4 regions of the Streptomyces sp. RKND-216 genome follow, and region 2 is predicted to be linked to each of the others. Evidence: riboswitches for the same ligand, from Rfam matches in the RefSeq annotation. Region 2 holds a riboswitch; each other region holds the start of a gene.
The links. A riboswitch is a leader RNA that binds a small molecule or an ion and turns the genes downstream of it on or off. The one in region 2 is predicted to bind cobalamin.
Positions count from the first base shown of each region.

Region 1 (3,823 bases), 3.4 Mb from region 2:
AGATGCCGAGCACCGGCCGGTCTTCGGCCGCACGCCGGGCGAGTGCGTCGGCCAACCCTCGTGCGCGCAGCCACTCCAGCGCCTTCACGGTGCCGCGGGTGCCGGGCACCACCACCAGGTCGGCGTCGGCCAGTTCCTCCGGCCGGTCGCAGAAGCGGACCACCACGCCGGGCTCGGCGGCGAGGGCGTCCACGTCGGTGAAGTTCGACATCAGGGGGACCGGCAGCACGGCGACCCGCAGCACGTCCGCGCCGTGCGGCGGCGCCGTCGACGCCTCCCGCACGGTGCCGCGCAGCGAGAGGCGCAGCCCGTCCTCCTCGTCGATGCCCAGGCCGTGCCGGTGCGGGAGCACGCCCAGCGACGGGCGGCCGGTGAGCCGGTGCAGCATCTCCAGCCCCGGCTGCAGCAGCGCCACGTCGCCGCGGAACTTGTTGACCAGGTAGCCGCACACCAGCGCCTGGTCCTCGGGGGACAGCAGCGCGGTCGTGCCGAAGAACGAGGCGAAGACCCCGCCGCGGTCGATGTCGCCGACGACCACCACGGGGAGGTGCGCCGCCCGCGCCAGGCCCATGTTGACGATGTCGTTGCGCCGCAGGTTGATCTCGGCGGGGCTGCCCGCGCCTTCGCAGATCACGGCGTCGTGGGTGGCGCGCAGCTCCTCCAAGCACCCGGCGACCGTCTCCAGCAGCTTCCGCTGCCTGTCCTCGTGGTAGCTGCGGGCGCTCAGTTCGCCCTCCGGTTTGCCCATCAGGACGACCTGACTGGTGCGGTCGCCGCCCGGCTTGAGCAGCACCGGGTTCATCGCCGCGCTGGGCTCCACCCGGGCGGCGGCCGCCTGCATGGCCTGCGCCCGGCCGATCTCCGCGCCCTCCCGGGTGACGAAGGAGTTCAGCGACATGTTCTGTGCCTTGAACGGCGCGACCTTCAATCCCTTGCGGGCCAGCCAGCGGCAGACCCCGGCCGTGACCACGCTCTTCCCGGCGTCCGAGGTCGTCCCCGCGACCAGCAGACCGCCGCCCCGCCGCAATGCCTTCACCGCCGCCTTCCCTTCCGCGTGGCCACGACCCTCACGGCCGTCGTCGTCACCAGCGCCAGCACACCGACGCGGCGGGAGAGCCGCACCGCGCGCTCGACGTCCTCCGTACGGACCTGCCGGCCACCGGCGTTGAGCACCGGACGGTGCTCGACCCGCCCGGCGTACGCCAGCGTCCCGCCCAGCCGTACGCCCAGCGCCCCGGCGAACGCGGCTTCCACCGGGCCCGCGTTGGGGCTGGGGTGACGGGCGGCGTCCGCACGCCAGGCCCGCAGCGCGCCGTTCGGGTCGGACCCGGCGAGTGCGGCCAGCGTGGCCGTCAGCCGGGCGCCCGGCCAGCCCGCCAGGTCGTCCAGCCGCGCCGACGCCCAGCCGAAACGCAGCAGCCGGGGGGAGCGGTGGCCCAGCATCGCGTCCAGGGTGTTCACTGCGCGGAACGCCACCAGGCCCGGCACGCCGGCGACCGCTCCCCACACCAGCGCGCCCACCACGGCGTCGGAGGTGTTCTCCGCCACCGACTCGACGACCGCTCGCGCGACGCCGTCGGCGTCCAGCGCCTCCGGGTCCCGCCCGCACAGGTGCGGCAGCCGCCGCCGCGCCTCCGGAACGTCGCCCGCGGCGAGTGCGGCGCCGGTCGCCCGCGCCTCGCGGATCAGGGAGGTCCCGCCGAGCACCGTCCAGCCTGCGACCGCGGCCAGCACCACCGAGGGCAGCGGCGAACGCGCCCTCCCGGCGGCCGTGCTCAGGCCCGCCGCGGCGGCCGCCACGCCGCCGGCGCACACCGCGGCGCACAACGCCCCGGCGCCGCGGTGGTCACGCCACAGGGCGCGTTCGGCCCGGATCACCGCGCGGCCGAAGGCCGCCACGGGGTGTCCGCGCCGGGGGTCGCCCAGCGCGAGGTCGGCGAGGAAGCCGAGCGTCACCCCGTACGCGTACGCACGCGGGCGCGGCATCAGTCGACGGGCTGTGGAGCCTCGCAGGAACACGGCGAGGGGTGGGGTGGGGGAGCGGTGCAGCAGCCACGCATGGCGGAGTCCTCACTCAGGGTCCTCGCCCTGGCTCGACGTGTCCGGCGGCGAGAGTCTCCTGGCTCCCGGATCGGCGCCTCCCCGGCCTTCCAGCCCACCGACGGGCCGTGGCGTGTGGTGAGGGGCGCTCCCCGGTGACAGTGGCGGGACCGCGCCGGATTCGCACCGGCTTCCTCTTCTGCCGCCGTTCGGCTGTCGGAAGTCCATCACGGCCCCCCACGACCGTCAACTCGCCCCCGGCCTGCGGCGAAGCAGTGTGACCACCCCCGGGCCGCGCCGTGGCGTCCCGCCCGGCGCGCCTCGGGTACGCGCGAGGGGTGGGTACGGCCCGCAGGCCGTACCCACCCCTCGGTGTGCGGGGGTTCAGGCGCCGATCAGGTAGATGCCGTACACCACGGCGGCCGCGCAGACCGCGTAGCAGAGGTACGCGCCGGTGCGGGCCGGCACGGAGGCGCTGCTGCCGTCCTTGCGCGGCGCGGAGCCCATGATGCCCAGGGTGAACACGCCGACCAGCGCGACGGAAGCCAGCAGGCTGACGCCGAACACGTTGATCAGGGCGGACCAGTGGATGTCCATGGTGAGTGCTTCGCTTCCTTCGGGTGGGGCGCGTCAGGCGCCGGAGACGGAGGCCTTGGTGCGGGCGTGCTCGGACTCCTCGTCCGGCGCGCCGTGCTGCTCGGGGACCGCGCCGGCCGGTGGCGGGGCGACGGCGCTCATCGCGGCGGCCACCACGCCCCCGTCCTCCGCGTCGGAGTGGGATTCCGGGGCGGAGTCCTCCGGCATGTCGTTGACGTTGGTGTGGTCGACCGGCTGCCGGCGCGAGGCCAGCCAGATGGCGCCGTTGACCAGCACGCCGAGGACGGCGACCAGGGTCACGCCGACGTTGCCGCGCTCGGCCAGCAGTGCCGCGCCGCCCGCGACCAGACCCGCCGCCGGGACGGTGATGCCCCAGGCGGCCAGCATCCGGCCCGCCGTGCCCCAGCGGACGATGCCGCCCTTGCGCCCCATCCCCGCGCCCATCACGGCGCCGGAGCAGGTGTGCGTGGTGGACAGCGAGAAGCCCAGGTGGGAGGAGGCCAGGATGGTGACCGCGGCGCTCGTCTGCGCCGAGAAGCCCTGCGGCGGGTGGATGTCGGTGAGGCCCTTGCCGAGAGTGCGGATGATCCGCCAGCCGCCGAGGTAGGTGCCCAGAGCGATGGCGACACCGGCCGAGACGACCACCCACATCGGCGGGCCCGCGTCCGGGGCCAGTGCACCGCCCGCGATCAGGGCGAGGGTGATGACGCCCATCGTCTTCTGCGCGTCGTTGGTGCCGTGCGCCAGGGAGACCAGGGCGGCGGAGGTGATCTGGCCGGCCCGGTAGCCCTTTCCGGCCTGCTCCTCGCTCACGTTGCGGGTGAGTCGGTAGGTCAGGCGTGTGGCGCCCCAGGCGGCGAGGCCGGCAACCAGCGGGGCGGCCAGGGCGGGGATCAGCACCTTGGTGACGACGACGTCGCCGTTGACCGCGCCGATACCCATCGAGGCGACGGCGGCGCCGAGCAGACCACCCATCAGGGCGTGCGAGGAGCTGGACGGGAGGCCGGCCAGCCAGGTCAGCATGTTCCAGGTGATCGCACCGACCAACGCTGCGAGGATCACCTCAGGCTGGATACCGGCGCCTTCGTCAATCAGTCCCTTGGAGATCGTCTTGGCCACCTCGACGGAGATGAACGCTCCGGCGAGGTTGAGAACGGCCGACATCGCCACCGCAGCCTTGGGCTTC
Region 1 covers NZ_SSBQ01000002.1:5,099,393-5,103,215, forward strand. Annotated here, with positions in the region: gene E4198_RS22370 (cobyric acid synthase) at 1-1,036, opposite strand, end outside; gene E4198_RS22375 (cobalamin biosynthesis protein) at 1,033-1,986, opposite strand; cobalamin riboswitch at 2,113-2,239, opposite strand; gene E4198_RS22380 (hypothetical protein) at 2,425-2,637, opposite strand; gene E4198_RS22385 (inorganic phosphate transporter) at 2,671-3,823, opposite strand, start outside.
Region 1: another riboswitch for cobalamin. It lies ahead of E4198_RS22375 (cobalamin biosynthesis protein); the one in region 2 lies ahead of E4198_RS07385 (ribonucleoside-diphosphate reductase subunit alpha).

Region 2 (3,823 bases):
CTCACCGCCTTCGTGCTGAACGCCGTCGTCACGGTCGTCCTGACGGTGATTCTCCGGTCCGCCAAGGTCCCGGACGGGCGGGACGAGACCAAGCCGTCCGACTACCGCGCGGACGCCGGCGACCCGGGCGTGAAGGAGGAGTTGCCGGCCCCCACCGCCGCTCCCTGATCCGCGGAACCCACCCCGAGCACCCCGCCGACGGCACGACCGCCGGCGGGGTGCTGCATGCTGCCGGCGGGGTGCTGCATGCTGGGGGCATGGACGTGACGATCAGGGCGGCACGCGAGGCGGAGTACGGCGAGGTCGGAGACCTGACGGCCGACGCGTACCTGGAGGACGGGCTGCTCACCCACGGCGCGCGGGACCCGTACCTGGAGGTGCTGCGGAACGTACCGCACCGCGCCGGGCACGCGCAGGTCCTGGTCGCCGTGGACGCGGGCACCGGAGACCTGCTGGGCACCGTGACCTTCGTCGGGGACGGCGGGGAGTACGCGAACATCGCCCGGCCCGGCGAGGCCGAGTTCCGCATGCTGGCCGTGCACCGGAAGGGGCGGGGACGCGGCGTCGGCGAGGCGCTGGTGCGCGACTGCCTGGCGCGTGCGCGGGCACTCGGCCGGGAACGCGTGGTGCTCTCCACCGAGTCGAGGATGACGACCGCTCACCGCCTGTACGGGCGGCTGCGGTTCGTGCGCACCCCGGCCCGCGACTGGGAGCCGATCCCCGGTCTGCCCCTGTGGACCTTCGCGTTGGAGCTCGCCGACGACGAGGGCTGACGGGCACCGCAACCCTACCAGCGACACAAGATGTTGGGGTGCTCGCGCGGAGCACCCCAACATGTATGCTCGTCCTCGCTGTCGCCGCAGGGGAACCCGGTGCGAATCCGGGACTGTCCCGCAACGGTGTGCGGCGTGCCGTGCCCTGCCTCCACGCATCGACGGGTCCCGGAACGCCGCGAGTCCGAGCACCTGCCGACGGCGTCGTACACGTCCGGGCCCCGTGGGATGGGCCGGCGGACGCGAGGTGATGCCGGCCCGCAACGGGTCGCCGCCTGCGCCGCGCCACGCCTCCCCACCGGCCCCCGCCGAGCGAGGAGAGCACGTCACCGTGACCATCGCACCAGAGGCCGCAGCCGTCCCGGCGCCGTTCCCGGCGCCTTCCGGGCCGGACGCCGACAGCACGCTGCTGGAGCGGCTGTTGACGGAGCTGACCGCCGACCTGCCCGCGACCGACGCCGCCCGGATCGGCGCGGCGGTACGGCGCGGACGGCACCCCGGATCGACCCATGCGGACCTGCGGTCGCTGGCCGTCGAAGCGGCGGCCGGACTCATCGGCGACGAACCGGAGTACGGGCGCCTGGCGGCCCGGCTGCTGACCCGCGCCGTGCGCGAGGAGGCCGCCGGTCAGGGCGCGACCTCGTTCTCCGCCTCGGTCGCCGTCGGCCACCGCGAAGGTCTGATCGCGGACTCCACCGCCGCGTTCGTCACCGCGCACGCCGCACGCCTGGACGCCCTGGTCGACGCCGCCGTGGCGGACGGCGCCGACGACCGGTTCGGCTACTTCGGGCTGCGCACAGTCCACTCCCGCTACCTCCTGCGCCACCCCACGACCCGCCGGGTCGTGGAGACCCCGCAGCACTTCCTCCTGCGCGTCGCCTGCGGACTGGCGGCGGACGACAGCGCGCATGCCGTCGACGAGGTCGCCGAGCTGTACCGGCTGACCAGCTCGCTGTCCTACCTGCCGTCCTCCCCGACGCTCTTCAACTCCGGCACCAGGCACCCGCAGATGTCGTCGTGCTACCTGCTGGACTCGCCGCTGGACGAACTGGACTCGATCTACGAGCGCTACCACCAGGTCGCCCGGCTCTCCAAGCACGCCGGGGGCATCGGCCTGTCCTGGTCCCGCGTCCGCGCCCGCGGCTCGCTCATCCGCGGCACGAACGGTCATTCCAACGGCATCGTGCCGTTCCTGCGCACGCTGGACGCCTCGGTCGCCGCGGTGAACCAGGGCGGCCGGCGCAAGGGCGCCGCCTGCGTCTACCTGGAGACCTGGCACGCCGACCTGGAGGAGTTCCTGGAGCTGCGGGACAACACCGGCGAGGAGGCCCGCCGCACCCACAACCTCAACATCGCGCACTGGATCCCGGACGAGTTCATGCGCCGTGTCGAGGCCGACGCCGACTGGTCGCTGTTCTCCCCCTCCGATGTGCCCGAGCTGGTGGACCTGTGGGGCGACGACTTCGACGCCGCCTACCGTCGCGCCGAGGCGGACGGGAAGGCCGTGAAGTCCGTTCCGGCCCGGCAGCTGTACGCGCGGATGATGCGCACCCTCGCACAGACCGGCAACGGCTGGATGACCTTCAAGGACGCCGCCAACCGCACGGCCAACCAAACCGCAGAGCCCGGCCGTGTCGTCCACTCCTCCAACCTGTGCACCGAGATTCTGGAGGTGACCGACGACGACGAGACCGCCGTGTGCAACCTCGGTTCGGTCAACGTCGCCGCCCACCTCGGCGACGACGGCGGGATGGACTGGGAGCGCCTGGACGCCACCGTGCGCACCGCCGTGACCTTCCTGGACCGTGTGGTCGACGTCAACTACTACCCCACCGAGCAGGCCGGCGGCTCCAACGCACGCTGGCGCCCGGTCGGTCTGGGCCTGATGGGCCTTCAGGACGTCTTCTTCCGGCTAAGGCTGCCCTTCGACTCCCCCGCGGCGCAGCAGCTGTCCACCCGAATCTCGGAACGCATCATGCTCGCCGCCTACGAGGCATCGGCCGACCTCGCCGAGCGGCACGGCCCGCTCCCGGCCTGGGAATCGACGCGCACCGCGCGCGGCGTGCTCCACCCGGACCACTACCCGGAGGCCGAACAGACCTGGCCGGAGCGCTGGTCGGCGCTGCGGACCCGGATCGCCGCCACCGGCATGCGGAACTCGCTGCTGCTGGCCATCGCCCCGACGGCGACCATCGCCTCCATCGCCGGCGCTTACGAATGCATTGAGCCGCAGGTGTCCAACCTGTTCAAGCGCGAGACGCTGAGCGGGGAGTTCCTCCAGGTCAACGGCTACCTGGTGGACGAGCTGAAGCGACTGGGCCGCTGGGACGACGCCACCCGGGAGGCGCTGCGCGAGGCCAACGGCAGCGTGCAGGACCTGCCGGGGCTGCCCGCGCACGTGCGGGAGCTGTACCGGACGGCGTGGGAGATCCCGCAGCGCGCGCTGATCGACATGGCGGCTGCCCGCACCCCGTACCTGGACCAGAGCCAGTCGCTGAACCTGTTCATGGCGTCCCCGACCATCGGCAAGCTCAGCTCGATGTACGCCTACGCCTGGAAGCGCGGCATCAAAACGACGTACTACCTGCGGTCGCGGCCGGCCACCCGGATCGCGCGGGCGGCCGGGTCGGCCACGGCTCAGGCCGCCGTACCCGCCCAGCAGAGCGCCGCGCCGGACGAGGCCGCCGCCTGCTCCCTGGAGAACCCCGAGTCCTGCGAGGCATGCCAGTGACCACCGCCCAGCCGCACAAGAACCTGCTCGACCCGGGTTTCGAACTGACCCTGCGTCCGATGCGGTACCCGGAGTTCTACGAGCGCTACCGGGACGCGATCAAGAACACGTGGACCGTTGAGGAGGTCGACCTCCACTCCGACGTCGCCGACCTCGCCAAGCTCTCCCCCGGCGAACAGCACATGATCGGCCGCCTGGTGGCGTTCTTCGCCACCGGCGACTCCATCGTGGCGAACAACCTGGTGCTGACCCTGTACAAGCACATCAACTCGCCCGAGGCCCGGCTGTACCTGTCGCGGCAGCTGTTCGAGGAGGCCGT
Region 2 covers NZ_SSBQ01000002.1:1,724,579-1,728,401, forward strand. Annotated here, with positions in the region: gene E4198_RS07375 (sodium:solute symporter) at 1-168, shown strand, start outside; gene E4198_RS07380 (GNAT family N-acetyltransferase) at 258-773, shown strand; cobalamin riboswitch at 822-988, shown strand; gene E4198_RS07385 (ribonucleoside-diphosphate reductase subunit alpha) at 1,180-3,504, shown strand; gene E4198_RS07390 (ribonucleotide-diphosphate reductase subunit beta) at 3,495-3,823, shown strand, end outside.

Region 3 (3,823 bases), 2.8 Mb from region 2:
CAGCGCCGTGGCCGTCAGGAAGCGGGGCGAGAGCCGGGCCGGCGGCACGAGCACCCGCAGGGTCCCGTCGTAGCCCCGCCCGGCCAGCCCGGTGTGGAGCCGCTGCGCCCGTTCGAAGGCGCGGACGAACGCGGTCGAGGCGAGTCCCGCGAGGGACCGCCAGGCCGCTGCCCGCGTGGTGTGGCCCAGACGGGCGGCCTGGGCCTGACGGACCCGCCGCACGGAGTCGAGCAGCAGGAAACTCATTCGGTACATGACCAGCGCCACGTCGACCACGGCGGGCGGCACCCCGGCCCGTACCAGGCGCGGCACCACGTCCGAGACGGGCGTGGTGAAAGCGAACAGCAGCAGGCCGAGGGAGGCCGCCGAAGTACGGGCCAGCAGCTCACCCGCACGGACGGCCCCGTCCGGGGCGAGCGACAGCCACGGCACCGGCCCGCCTCCGGCGCCGCCCAGCTGGAACAGCAGCGGAACGGCGCCGGTCACGCAGAAGCCCAGCGGCACCCGGAAGGCCCGCCACAGCGCGCGCCCGGCGACGCCGGCCGGGCCCAGCAGCACGGCCAGGGTCGCCGCCGCGACCAGGGGCGCGCCCGGCCAGGGCGGCAGGCTGATCGCCAGCACCGTGAGTCCGAGGCCGAGCAGCGCCTTCTCCAGGGGATGGCGGTGGCGCCAGCGGCTGCTGTGCGCCGCCGCGTCGATGGGCAGCACCGTCGGTCAGGCCGAGGCGGGCGTGTCGCGGCCGCCGTCCGCCCCCTCCTCCGTGGGCGGGCCCGACGGGTCCGGAGCACCCGCCGGGCTCCCAGCGGACCGCGCCTCGCCCTGGCGGCGGCGGCGCAGCCCGAAGTAGTAGGCCAGCACGCCCGCGCCGAGCGCCGCCTGCAGCGCGAAGAGCGCCGACTCCACCTCGCCGGACGGCGGTTCGTACAGGGGGGAGGCCCACGGATCGTAGTCCGGGGCGTTCTCCGTGATCGCCGTCTCCGCCTGCGCGTCGGCGCCCGCGAACGGCTCCTCCTTGTGGTCGCCGAGACCGAGGACCAGCGGCAGCACCGCGAGCGCCGCGACGACCACGACGAGCAGCAGGTTGATCCGTGTGTCGCGCTTCATCGGGCCGTCTCCTCCTGCTCGGACTCGGTACGGGCGGCGGCGACCCGCTCGGCGAGCTCCGTCAGCACCCCGAGGCGCCGCAGCTCACCCGTGCTGGACCGCGTCAGCAGACGCATCACCAGCACGGTCAGCAGGCCCTCGCTCACCGCCAGCGGGATCTGGGTGAGCGCGAAGATCCCGCCGAACTTCGCCAGCGCGCCGACGAACCCCGACGCCGGGTCCGGGAAGGACAGTGCGAGCTGGACACTGGTGACGCAGTACGTGCTCAGGTCGGCGACGAAGGCGCCGCAGAACACCGCGGCCATCAGCGGCCCACCGCTCCGCCGCAGCAGCCGGTAGACGCCGTACCCGGCCCAGGGCCCCACGATCGCCATCGAGAACGCGTTGGCGCCCAGCGTGGTCAGGCCGCCGTGCGCCAGCAGCAACGCCTGGAAGAGGAGGGTGAGGGTGCCCAGCACCGCCATGATCGGCGGCCGGAACAGAATGGCCCCCAGGCCGGTGCCCGTGGGGTGCGAGCAACTTCCCGTCACGGAAGGGATTTTGAGGGCGGACAGGACGAAGGTGAAGGCGCCGGAGGCGCCGAGCAGCAGGGTGGACTCCGGGTGTTCTCGGACCTCGCGGGTCAGTTTGCGGACGCCGTGGACGACGAACGGAGCGGCGGCGGCGCTCCAGGCGACCGCGTGCCACGGGGGCAGATACCCCTCGGCTATGTGCATGTCGGGTGAGACCTCTCCAGCACCTCGTGGATGGACGACGCGCCTCGGCCGGTCTCCTGGCTGACGGGTCATGCCGCCCGGTCTCCGCCTTCCCGGCCCGCGCGGTCTCCCGCGGCGCGCCAGTGGCTTCCCTTGACGGGGGAGGAGCCGGACTTCCCGATCACAGTGGCGAGGGCCGCACCGGTTCCGCACCGGTTTCCCGAACACCAAGGCCCTGCGACAGTAGACCGCCGCACTTCACCGCCACAACCATCACCGGTCCGACGGACCGCGGTTCCGGGTGAACGTTCGTCACACCGCGCGCCCCGCGTCGCCGGCCGGGGGTCACCCGGCTCCGGGCCGACCCCCGGGCGGGAGGAACGGCACCGAGTTGACGTACCGGCGGTGCGGGGCCAGAGAACGGCGGAGCAGGTCGTGTTCGGCCACGTGCGCGGTGCGGGCCTGGTGGCCGGCGAGGTCGAACGAGGCCAGCGGCAGCCACCGGCGCGTCGGCCGCACCCAGCACGATCAGCACCAGCGCGGCCAGGATCGCCACCATGCCGCGCCGCTCCCGCCCGCTCGGCTGCTCCCCGAGGCAGAGAGCGGACAGCAGAAGCAAGCATCACCAGCCCGGTGACGAACAGGCCCTGCGCAGCGACCAGCGGCAGTGTCCGCCAGACGACGAGCTGTGCGCCGAAGCCGAGCAGCAGGGCCGCGGCTCCCACCAGCCACAGCGGGCTGCGCAGCAGATGGACCAGGAGAGCGGCGGGGCGGGTGGCGGACAGCGCCCGTTTCTCCACCACGAAACCGACGCTGAACAGCAGGTTGGCCAGCAGCGCCGCCGCGACACCCCAGAGCATCAGCCGCTTCCCTCCGCTTCGTGCCCCGTGCCGTCCGCGTCCTCGTCCGGGCGGGGCAGTCTGCGCGCGTGCACCAGCAGGATCGAGGCGAGCGACGGCGCCCGGCAGGCGAGGCGGTCCAGCGGACGCGGCGGGCGCGGCACGCCGTGGTACGGCGCGCCGGCGACCTCCAGCACCTCGAAGCCCGCTGCGGGCAGCATCGAGCGCAGCGCCCGGGCCGTGTGGAGCCGGAGGTGCCCCATCCCCTGGGCGCCGGGCCGTCCGTGGATGCCCCGCAGGCTCACCTCGGAGAACACCGGCTGCACCCCGGCCAGCAGAAGGCCGCGGTTGTACCAGGCCGCCAGGTTGGGTGTGGACAGCAGCAGGTGGCCGCCCGGCCGCAGGACGCGGTGCAGTCCGTCCAGGGCCGCGTCCGGGCCGACCAGGTGCTCGATGACCTCGCTGAACAACACGGCGTCCGCGACCCCGTCTGCGAACGGCAGGCCAGGACCGGTGAGTTCGCCGCGTACAGCGGTCAGGTGATGGGCCGCGCGGCGCAGCGCGTCCTGCGACCAGTCGACACCGACGACCCGGTGCGGTGCCAGCAGCGGACCGGCGACGGCCGCGGCCCAACCGTCTCCGCAGCCGACGTCGAGCACGGTCTGCGGCACCGGGCCGAGCGCCCGCGCCAGGAGGTGTGCCTGCCGGTGTGACGACCGGTGTCCACGACCCCTTGGTCCGAGCGATCGTCATCGAGGGGCCCGGCGCGCATCGGCTGGTGACCGGGTCGGCTGCGGCGCCGGGCCCCGGGGAGGTTCGCGTGGCCGAGCACGCCGCCGGCTGCTGCGCGGAGGAACTCGCCTTGTACGACGGCACGAAGCCGCGGGAGTTATGCCGCTACCCGGTGACCCCGGGGCACGAGTGGTCGGGTGTGGTGGACGCCGAGGGGGAGGGGGCGCCCCCGCGCCGGCCTCCGGACGGCTCGCCCCCGCACTGTTGACCAGCCGCCGCCTGCCACTGACCAGATTCCCCCGAAGCGATGGGCCTGCTCGCCACCGTTTCCGACGTCCCGACTGGCAAAGGGCTGCTGCGTACGGCCGGCTGACGAACCGTCGGTCGACGGGCATCGAGCCGACGTTCTCGAGCGCGTCATGCGAACCCGTGGATCGGAGACGTCGCGGCGCG
Region 3 covers NZ_SSBQ01000002.1:4,512,033-4,515,855, forward strand. Annotated here, with positions in the region: gene cbiQ (cobalt ECF transporter T component CbiQ) at 1-708, opposite strand, end outside; gene E4198_RS19630 (energy-coupling factor ABC transporter substrate-binding protein) at 715-1,104, opposite strand; gene E4198_RS19635 (energy-coupling factor ABC transporter permease) at 1,101-1,820, opposite strand; cobalamin riboswitch at 1,849-2,046, opposite strand; partial or broken gene E4198_RS19640 (FkbM family methyltransferase) at 2,145-2,306, opposite strand; partial or broken gene E4198_RS25590 (hypothetical protein) at 2,320-2,659, opposite strand; partial or broken gene E4198_RS19645 (methyltransferase domain-containing protein) at 2,659-3,351, opposite strand; gene E4198_RS25045 (alcohol dehydrogenase catalytic domain-containing protein) at 3,417-3,638, shown strand.
Region 3: another riboswitch for cobalamin. It lies ahead of E4198_RS19635 (energy-coupling factor ABC transporter permease); the one in region 2 lies ahead of E4198_RS07385 (ribonucleoside-diphosphate reductase subunit alpha).

Region 4 (3,823 bases), 920 kb from region 2:
GTCCTTCGACTCGACGGCGCCGACGAATCCGACCGGCACGCCGATGACGGCGGCGGGGCGCGGAGCGCCCGCGTCGATCATCTCCAGCAGCCGGAACAGCGCCGTCGGCGCGTTGCCGACGGCGACGACGCCGCCGTCCAGCCGATCGCCCCACAGTTCCATCGCGGCGGCGCTGCGGGTGGTGCCCAGCCGCGCGGCCAGCTCCGGCACGGACGGGTCGGACAGCGTGCACACCACGTCGTTGCCGGCGGGCAGCCGCTTGCGGGTCACACCGCTGGCCACCATCTGCACGTCGCAGAGCACGGGCGCACCGGCACGGAGAGCCGTGCGGGCCCGCGCGACGGCGCCGGGGGAGAAGGCGAGGTCGCGGACGAGGTCGACCATGCCGCAGGCGTGGATCATGCGCACCGCGACCTGCGCCACGTCCAGGGGAAGCCCGTCGAGGTCCGCCTCCGCACGGATGGTGGCGAAGGACTGCCGGTAGATGGTGGCGCCGTCCTTCTCGTACGCGTAGGCGCCTGCGTGGCCCGCGTCACGGTGGTCGTCGGTCCGGTGCATGGGGTGGCCCCGCCCCTCTCGGTGGTCCCGGTCGTCTGGTCGCCGCTCATCCGGTCACCCGCCGGCGGTGGTGGTGCGTGCCGCCGCGGCGGTGGTGAGCGCGGCGGCGAACTCCCCGGCGTCGTCCGTGCCGGGCACGGACACCTCGTAGCGGCCGTCGCCGGTGGCGACGGCGTCCACGTGCAAGCCCTTCGGACGTCCGCACCGGCGGGTGCAGCCCGACAGGTACACCGGCAGCGGCGGCCGGGAGTCATGGGCGGCGGCCGCGGCGAGGGCGTCCGCGCGGACGTCGGACAGCGACGCCGCGCAGCCCGGGCGTCCCGCGCAGGCACCGAGGCCGAACCACGGCGAGGCGGCCGAGGTGACCAGGCCGCCCGCCCCGGTCTCCGCGAGCGCGGAGGGCGCCGCCACCGACGCGAGCCCCGGCACGACGACGCCGCGCCAGGGGGTGACGCGGAGTGCGCCGGTGCCCCGGGTGAGCGCCAGGCCGGCGAGCAGGCGCGCCTGCGCGGACGTGAGGGTTCCCAGCGGCGCGGTCACGCACAGGGAGGCGTGCACGCCGCCGGGCGCCACGACCACTCCGGGTGCGGGCCCCGCCCCTTCGACGTGCGCGCCCGGGGCTGCGCGGTCTGCCCCGGCGGCGTCGCGTACGCGTGGGGCGCCGGTGTCGTACCCCTCACCGGTGGCGGGGCCCGCGCTCGGTTCGGGGGACGGCCGTTTGACGCGGGTGCGCCGCAGCGCCTCGGTGACGGCGGCAGCCGTGTGCGGGGCGTCGGCAACGCGCCACGCGCCGGTGCCGAGGGTGAGGAAGGTCTGTGCGGCGTGCAGCGCGACGCCGGGGGCGTCCGCCGCCGGGATGGTGACCTCCGCGCCGGAGATGCCGACCCGGACCACGGCCGTGCCGGGCCCGTCCGCCGTGCCGTCGGCACCCGGCGCGGGCGTCGCCGCCGTCACCGTCACGTCGGCGCCCAGAGCCGCGACGTCGCCGCGGCCGTCGTCGAAGGCGAAGAGGAAGCGACCGGAAAGACCGGTGGCCCCCGGGTCGGCGCACAGCAGGCGGTCCAACTGCCGGACCCACGGCTGGACGTCGGCGTGCCCGCGGGCGTCCAGGCCGGACAGCGGGGTGGCCACCACGTTGCGCACCCGTTCGTGCGTGGTGGAGGGCAGCAGCCCCGCCTCCCGCAGCCGGGCGGCGAGTTCGGCGCCGCAGTCGGCGGCGAGTCCGCGGAGTTGGACGTTGCCACGCGAGGTGAGGTGGAGGGCGCCGTCGCCGAGGCGGTCCGCCGTGTCGGCGAGCAGGTGTGCCTGCGCGGCGGTGAGCGCACCGCCGGGCACCCGTACTCGTGCCAGGGCGCCGTCGTCCGCGGCGTGCAGCCGCAGCGCGCCCGGGCAGGCGTCGTCGCGGCCCCGGACGGGGGCCGTCACGGGGGCAGGGCTCGCTGAGGTGCGGCCACGGGGCGTCGGCATCGCGGCGAGCATACAGACGGAAGGCGCCCGGACCGTATGCCCCGGATCACGGCCCGGAGCACCCGCGTTGCGCCTACGATGCTGGCCGGCGGGTCGTATGCCCGTCATCGCCGTAGACGGCGACAGGGGAGGAAGCCCGGTGCGATTCCGGCGCGGTCCCGCCACTGTGAGTCCGGTGAAGAGGAACCGGACGAGCCAGGAACTCCCGCCGTCCGACACCGCCCGGGGCGTGGACACCCCGAGGAAGGCTTCACGTCGCATGCCGCTTTCGCCCGCGGAACGAGACCCGCAGCCCGCAGACTCCCCCGGATCCGCACCCGAATCCGCCGACTCCTCCGACCCGTCCGGCTCCCCCGCCGTCCTGCTGCTGTCGACGTCCGACACCGACCTGCTCAGCGCCCGCGCGGCCGGCGGTCCCGTGCGCTACCGCTTCGCCAACCCCTCCCGCCTCGACCTGGACGACCTGCCAGGGCTCCTGGACGGCACCGGCCTGGTCGTCGTGCGACTGCTGGGTGGGCTGCGAGCCTGGGAGGACGGGCTGGACGCACTGCTCGCCGGGGACCGGCCGGTGGCGGTGCTGACCGGTGAACAAGCCCCGGACGCCCAGCTGATGGCGGCGTCGACGGTGCCCGTCGGGATCGCCGCCGAGGCGCACCGCTACCTCGCGCACGGCGGCCCCGGCAACCTCGAGCAGCTCGCGCGGTTCCTGTCCGACACGGTGCTGCTCACCGGACACGGCTTCGAGCCGCCCGCCGCCGCGCCGACCTGGGGCCCGCTGGACCGCTCGGCCCCCGCACCCGCCGACGGCGCCCCCACGGTCGCCGTCCTCTACTACCGGGCGCACCACATGAGCGGCAACACCGCCTTCGTGGAGGCGCTGTGCGCTGCGCTGGAGGAGGCGGGCGCCCGCGCGCTGCCCCTGTACGTGGCGTCCCTGCGCGCTCCCGAGCCGGAGCTGATCGACGCACTGCGCGCGGCCGACGCGATCGTCACCACCGTGCTGGCAGCGGGCGGCACCCGCCCCGCCGAGGCGTCGGCGGGCGGCGACGACGAGTCCTGGGACGCGGGCGCGCTCACCTCGCTGGACGTGCCGATCCTCCAGGCGCTGTGCCTGACGGGTTCGCGTGCCGCGTGGGAGGAGAACGACGAGGGCGTGTCCCCGCTCGACGCGGCCGGCCAGATCGCCGTCCCGGAGTTCGACGGGCGGCTGATCACCGTGCCGTTCTCCTTCAAGGAGATCGACCCGGACGGCCTGCCCGCCTACGTGCCCGACCGTGAACGGGCCGCCCGCGTCGCGGGGATCGCCCTCCGGCACGCCCGCCTGCGCCACGTGCCGCCCGCGGACAAGCGGATCGCCCTGGTGCTGTCCGCGTACCCGACGAAGCACTCCCGGATCGGCAACGCGGTCGGCCTGGACACGCCCGCCAGCGCCGTGGCGCTGCTGCGCCGGATGCGCGCCGAGGGCTACGACTTCGGTGACGCCGAGGTCCCGGGCCTGGCATCCGGAGACGGCGACGAGCTGATCCGCGCCCTGATCGACGCGGGCGGCCACGATCAGGACTGGCTGACCGAGGAGCAGTTGGCCCGCAGCCCGGTGCGCATTCCGGCGGCCGACTACCGGCGCTGGTTCGCCGAGCTGGATCCGGCGCTGCGGGAGGCCGTGGAGGAGCACTGGGGGCCGCCGCCGGGGGAGATGTTCGTCGATCGCAGCCGCAACGACGAGGGCGACATCGTGCTGGCCGCGCTGCGGTTCGGGAACCTGCTGGTGCTGATCCAGCCGCCGCGCGGCTTCGGGGAG
Region 4 covers NZ_SSBQ01000002.1:2,644,218-2,648,040, reverse strand. Annotated here, with positions in the region: gene E4198_RS11740 (precorrin-8X methylmutase) at 1-558, opposite strand, end outside; gene cobG (precorrin-3B synthase) at 613-2,025, opposite strand; cobalamin riboswitch at 2,097-2,251, shown strand; gene cobN (cobaltochelatase subunit CobN) at 2,285-3,823, shown strand, end outside.
Region 4: another riboswitch for cobalamin. It lies ahead of cobN (cobaltochelatase subunit CobN); the one in region 2 lies ahead of E4198_RS07385 (ribonucleoside-diphosphate reductase subunit alpha).